Regions from separate parts of the Exiguobacterium sp. KKBO11 genome, predicted to be linked through region 2. Evidence: riboswitches for the same ligand, from Rfam matches in the RefSeq annotation. Region 2 holds a riboswitch; the other holds the start of a gene.
What was found. Region 2 has a riboswitch for S-adenosylmethionine ahead of AYO36_RS12860 (Na+/H+ antiporter NhaC family protein). Riboswitches for the same ligand answer to the same signal wherever they lie in the genome.
Positions count from the first base shown of each region.

Region 1: another riboswitch for S-adenosylmethionine. It lies ahead of metK (methionine adenosyltransferase); the one in region 2 lies ahead of AYO36_RS12860 (Na+/H+ antiporter NhaC family protein).

Region 1 is NZ_LUCU01000011.1:510,134-513,551, reverse strand. Features, by position in the region: gene AYO36_RS02805 (serine aminopeptidase domain-containing protein) at 1-96, opposite strand, end outside; gene AYO36_RS02800 (GNAT family N-acetyltransferase) at 175-663, opposite strand; gene metK (methionine adenosyltransferase) at 801-2,009, opposite strand; SAM riboswitch class I at 2,138-2,264, opposite strand; gene pckA (phosphoenolpyruvate carboxykinase (ATP)) at 2,499-3,418, shown strand, end outside.
Region 2 is NZ_LUCU01000044.1:14,564-17,981, forward strand. Features, by position in the region: gene AYO36_RS12850 (alpha/beta hydrolase) at 1-352, opposite strand, end outside; gene AYO36_RS12855 (metal ABC transporter solute-binding protein, Zn/Mn family) at 522-1,535, shown strand; SAM riboswitch class I at 1,605-1,709, shown strand; gene AYO36_RS12860 (Na+/H+ antiporter NhaC family protein) at 1,791-3,101, shown strand; gene AYO36_RS12865 (hypothetical protein) at 3,145-3,348, opposite strand.

The DNA of each region.
Region 1 (3,418 bases), on a different contig from region 2:
CTCTCGTTCGAGTACCCGAATCAAGGCTTCACTCGGACGGGCACGCAGTTGTAACGGATAGACTAATACGATGATTCCTGTTGGTTGTTCAACCACAAACTCACCTCTTCACTTCATACTTCCTTTTTACGATACCTTATTTCAAACGCACACGAAACCGTCCCAAGACGGATTTCATGAGGCGACATGGCGAAGACGAATGACAGATTCTACTTGCCCAAAGACTTCTTCCGTCATCTCACTGAGTTCTTCAAAACCGAATGAGGTTAAGAACTGACGTGCTTTATAGTTACGTGCCTCCACGTATACTTCGAGTGGGACGGCTCCTTGTCGTTCGAGTTCACGGATCAGCCGTCGTCCGATTCCGTTTTGCTGATATTTCGGCAAGACGTACAGACGAATGATCTCCCACGTTCCCTCAACATCAACAGCATGAATGAAACCGACGATTTCCTCATCGATGATTCCGACATAAAAATACTCTCCCCGTGCTTCTTCCGCCGTCCGGATCGCACGAACGACTTCTTCTTGCGGATACGCCTCCTGCACGAAATGCGCTTTCGAACGTTCGGAATAGATTTCTGCATACGTATCCAACCAAGATGTGACGGCAATGTCATGAATACGTCCTGCATCAGCTGGAATAGCTTCGCGTATTTCCATAATCGGAACCCCCCTTTGTATTCATACGAATCGACTCATGTACTTTTACCCTCTTCTAGAAAAAACATTCGTTTCCTGCAAAGTTCCACGGAAACAAAAAAGTCCGAAAACCCGCGTAGGGTTTTCGAACTTTTTGATTATGCGAAACGTTTTGCTTGTTCTTCAAGAACTGCTGCTTTATCTGTTTGCTCCCATGGAAGCTCAACATCTGTACGACCGAAGTGACCGTATGCAGCTGTTTGACGATAGATCGGACGACGGAGATCAAGCATGTTGATGATTCCAGCCGGACGAAGATCGAAGTTTTCAGCAACCAATTCGACGAGTTGCGCTTCAGGAAGTTTTCCTGTACCGAATGTGTCAACCGCGATTGATACTGGGTGCGCGACACCGATTGCGTACGCGAGTTGAACTTCTGCTTTGTCTGCAAGACCTGCAGCAACGAGGTTCTTCGCGACGTAACGTGCTGCGTATGCAGCTGAACGGTCGACTTTTGTTGGATCTTTACCTGAGAATGCTCCACCGCCGTGGCGTGCGTATCCACCATACGTATCAACGATGATCTTACGACCAGTTAATCCAGCATCTCCTTGTGGTCCGCCAATGACGAAACGACCAGTTGGGTTGATGAAGAATTTCGTTGCTGCGTCGATGTATTCAGCCGGGATAACCGGTGTGATGACGTGTTCTTTCAAGTCAGCTTGGATTTGCTCAAGCGTGACTTCTTCTGCATGTTGTGTCGAGATGACGATCGTATCGACACGAACCGGCTCGTTGTTCTCGTTGTATTCGACCGTGACTTGTGTTTTTCCGTCTGGACGAAGGTAGTCGAGTTGACCGTTTTTACGCACTTCTGCCAAACGGCGTGCGAGACGGTGTGAAAGCGAGATTGGAAGTGGCATGAGTTCTGGTGTTTCTTTCGTTGCGTAACCGAACATGAGACCTTGGTCTCCTGCACCGATTGCATCGATTTCTGCATCAGACATGCTACCTTCACGTGCTTCAAGCGCTTGGTCGACACCAAGAGCGATGTCTGCTGATTGCTCATCGATTGATGTCAATACAGCACATGTGTCCGCGTCAAAACCGTATTTCGCGCGTGTGTAGCCGATTTCACGAATCGTTTCACGAACGACTTTTGGAATGTCGACGTAAGTCGATGTCGTGATCTCACCTGCAACGAGAACGAGACCTGTTGTAACAGAAGTTTCTGCTGCAACACGTGCGTTTGGATCCGCTGCGAGGATTGCATCAAGAATTGAATCCGAAATTTGGTCACAGATTTTATCTGGATGACCTTCAGTGACTGACTCCGACGTGAATAGTCGGCGATTAAGGTTTGTCATGTATGACCCTCCCAAAAAAGAATTTGACGGTGTACTCATTTCCCCTAGTTGAGTGGGACGGTAAAATGAAAAAAACCTTTCCAAGTCCAAAAAATGGTCAGGGAAAGGTTGTGCGTTCTTCCTTTACCCTCTTATCGTTCGAAGTGTTTACTTCGCTTCAGGAGAGCACCTTTTCCCTCATTAATATGTGAATTAATGTAGGACGGTTGCCGGGTTTCTTCGGGCCTTGTTCCCTCCACCTGCTCAGAATAAGAGTATCCGTTACGAATTACATGATATAAAGTTGTACCTACTCTGTCAAGCAAGGTTTCAAATTCTAGTCGAAACTTTTTGAAAGAGATGTTAAACTGTTAATGCTGAAAGCGTTTCCAGATAAATAGAAATCAGCATCAGAAAATGATTGCTCTCTCTTTAGTATGTCATATATAATAAATGTGTCATACTAAATACAGTGAGCCAAAACCAACGTAGGGGAAAGGTGGGGTCAGGATGCCGATGACGGTCCTGAATATCGAAGAACTACTCAAGAAAGAGCATGTGTTCAAACAACTATCTGTTGCTGAACTTGTCGAACATGCGATTCGAAACGAAGAAGGTGTCCTTGCTGAGAACGGCGCATTATCTGTAGAAACGGGGAAATTTACAGGTCGTTCACCAAAAGATAAGTTCATCGTCCGTGATTCTTCCTGCGAGTCTCACATTGATTGGGGGCATGTCAACCAACCAATGGATGGAGACAAATTTGAACAATTGTTGCAAAAGGTTCTTCGTTACATGAACGAAGCCGACCAGCTCTACTACACAGAAGCTGCTGCTGGAGCAGATACGCACTTCACCCTTCCGGTCCGTGTGCTCACACAATACGCTTGGCATAACCTGTTTGCCAAACAACTCTTTTTACGCGAGTATCCTGAAGTGGCTGCCTTCGAACCGTTCACGGTCGTCTATGCGCCACATTTCAAAGCAGATCCTGCCGTTGACGGAACGAACTCCGAAACGTTCATCGCGATGTCGTTCGAACATCGGATCGTCCTGATCGGTGGAACGGAATACGCGGGAGAAATCAAAAAATCGATCTTCTCCGTCATGAACTATCTCTTGCCACAAGAAAATGTCCTTTCGATGCACTGCTCGGCAAACGTCGGACACGAAGGCGACGTCGCTTTGTTCTTCGGTCTATCCGGTACTGGTAAGACCACCCTCTCAGCAGACGACAGCCGTCAATTGATTGGTGACGACGAACATGGTTGGTCGCACGACGGTGTCTTCAACATCGAAGGCGGATGTTATGCAAAGACCGTTAACTTATCACGCGAAAAAGAACCGCAAATCTTTGACGCGATCCGTTTCGGAACCGTCCTTGAAAACGTCGTGCTCGACGAAGCCCGTCACCCTGATTACGATGACAC
Region 2 (3,418 bases):
ACAAACGATACTCAATACTACAGACGGCAACTCCGAGTTCAAGCAGACGGTCGACGATTGGACTAAAGCAGAACATGTCATCGCGTTCTCCACGAACGAATGCACCACCGTGTGCATAGATGGCAACTGGAAACGGTCCTTCTCCCGGTGGATAATAGAGATCGAGCTGTAAGATGCGGTTTCCCACCTGTTTGTAGGTGAGCGTCCGCGGTGCAAGTTGTTTTTCTGTGAGTGGCAAGGCGGGTTCGGTCCATCGAAGCAATGCACCATAATTGTTCCAGATACTCGCTCCCGCTGCTGCCGTCGTCAATAACGCAGCTCCCCCCATTAGCCATGCAGTTTCACGTTTCACTTGATCACCTCCAAAAGACGTGCCAGTTTCTTCACTTTATTATCCTTCTACCCCGTTTTAAAAGAAGTCGAACGTCTCGGTATTCGTACTTGACGCCTCATCGGCGTTCCGCTATAGTGAGAAAGTCCAAATCGTAATAGTTACGTTTTAATAATGGAGGTATCATATAATGAAAAAAATCATTCCTGCTTTAACGGTCGCCTTCGCGAGTGCAAGTGTCCTCGCTGCTTGCGGTTCAAATACCGATTCATCGACTTCAGATAAAACCCAGACAGAAGTCTATGCATCAACGTTCGCGACGGCTGCTATTGCCCGTGAAATCGGTGGGGATCAAGTCGACGTCAAGATGATCGTCCCACCTGGAGCAGACCCCCACTCTTACGAGCCAACGTCAAAACAACTCACTGAGATTGCCAAGGGCGACTTGTTCCTCTTAACCGGTACGACGCTCGAGCCGTATTCGAAAAAAATCCAGGAGAGTCTAAAAGGCACGGATGTCCGCTTCGTCGAGACGAGTAAGGACATCAACTTGCTAGAATCGGATGCTACACTTCATGCACATGAAGAAGAAGGGCATACAGAAGACGAACATGCCCACGAAGAAGAAGGGCACGATGATCATGCAACGGATGAACATGCGCATGAAGAAGAGGGTCATGACCATGGAAAATACGATCCACACGTCTGGCTCGATCCTGTCAACGCAAAAGCAATGGCACGCTCGATTACAACTGCTTTATCAAAAGAAGTACCAAAAGACAAAGCAACATTCGAGAAAAACTTAAAAGCGTTCGATCAGCAAGCTGATGAATTGGACGAACAATTTAAACAAGCCGTCGCTGATGGATCGAAAAAAGAACTTCTCGTTACGCATGCCGCTTATGGTTACCTCGCAGAACGATATGGTTTCACACAACTACCGATCGCGGGAATTTCTCCTTCCGATGAACCGTCACAAAAGCAACTGGCCGCTTTAGTGAAAGAAGCACGGATGCATGATTTGAAATACGTCGCGTTCGAAGAGACGGTCTCACCAAAGGTCGCACGTGTCATCCAAAAAGAAATCGGAGCTGAATCCGTGACGATTCATAATCTAGAGTCGGTCACGAAAGCGCAACAAAACAGTTCTTATTTCAAGTTGATGGAAGAAAACGTCCAAACATTGAAAAAGGCACTTCAGTAAAGTACAGTTGACACGCGTTACTCAATGCGGTACGGTAAGAAACGTGTTTTACAACAATTGAATGACTTCTTTTTATCGCGAGAAACGGAGGGACTGGCCCAATGATGTTTCGGCAGCGGACGATTTGATTCGTACTGTGCCAAATCCAGCAAGCGAAAGCTTGAGAGATAAGAAGAGCGTCTTTATTTCATAAAGACCTCCTTCTTTCTTGCGAAGGGGTCTTTTTTTGTATCTTTGAGAAACGAGGTGTCAACAATGAATGAAACGATCACGCCTAACAAATGGGCACTGCTTCCTCTCGTCGTATTCCTGGTCCTCTTCATCGGAGCCGGGATCTTCTATGACGACTTTTACAAATTTCCGATCCTTATCGCCGCACTGATCGCTTTGATTTTTGCTGCAATCACGACGAAAGGATCGATCAATCAAACGGTTGAACGAATTGCAACGGGTGCCGGAAATCCCGATATCATGATCATGGTCTTCATCTTCTTACTAGCCGGTACGTTTTCTGGAACAGCAGAAGCAATCGGTGCCATCGATGCGACCGTTAATGCCGCTTTGACGTTTCTACCTCCATCGCTCCTCATGAGTGGTCTGTTCATCATCGCTGCCTTCATCTCGATGGCGATGGGGACATCTACCGGAACGATTGCTGCACTCGCACCGATCGCCTTCGGTATTCATGAAGCGACAGGCATCAACGTTGCGATCGCAGCGGCTGCTGTCGTTGGTGGATCGATGTTTGGCGATAACTTGTCGTTCATCTCGGATACGACGATTGCTGCCGTCCGAACCCAAAAAACGAACATGCGCGATAAATTCCGGACGAACTTCATGATCGTCCTACCGGCTGCTATTTTGACGGTCATCCTGCTCGCATTCGTTTCCGGTTCTGGTGACGTCGTCGAAGCAAAAGCCTTTGAATTCTACAAGTTGATTCCATATCTCGCTGTCATCGTTCTTGCGATCTTCGGCGTCAATGTCATCCTTGTCTTAATTGGTGGTACGCTACTCACCGGCATCATCGGTATGATTGATGGTAGCTTCGGCTTGAGTGGATTCGTCCTCTCGATGTCTGAAGGCATGTTGGGCATGGCGGAGATCTCCATCTTGACGCTCCTCATGGGTGGTCTCGTCAGCTTGATTACGTTCAACGGTGGAATCGCCTTCTTAAAAGAGACGCTGACACGCAAGATTTCACAGCGTCGTGGTGCCGAATTCAGTATGGCGGCACTCGTCAGTGCAACGAATCTCGCGACAGCAAACAATACGATTTCGATTCTCGTCGCTGGACCACTGGCAGCTGAAATCGCCGATACGTATGAAGTCGATCGAAAAAAATCGGCGAGTATCCTTGATATCTTCTCTTGTGGTATTCAAGGCATCATTCCGTACGGGGCACAACTTTTGATCGCAGCAGAATTGACGAAAACGGCTTCACCGGAACTGATTCCGTATCTGTTCTATCCGTTCCTCCTCTTCGTCTGTGGATCAATTGCCATCTTCTTCGGCTTACCACGCATGAAGAAGACAGCGACGAAGCAAGAAAAAATTTCTTCGTAACCATAAAACAGGTCCAATCGCGTCGACGATTGGACCTGTTTTATTATTTATTCTGCTTCGCTTGTCGTTCTAAGATTAAGTAAGCGATTGCCGGAAGCGGGAACTGAACGAGTCCAGCGCCTCCCCACACCCATGGATTACGTCCTGACTTTCGCGCACTAAGAAACAGACCCACTGCCTGCGTTACTAACAAGGCGCCAATGCTAAGCCAAGTACATTTGGATAGCTGTTTATTCTTTTGAGCCATCTTTTCTCCCCCTCTTTTAACACACGATTAAATCTCACGATTCTTTTCTATTTTACCTTATTTCATTCCT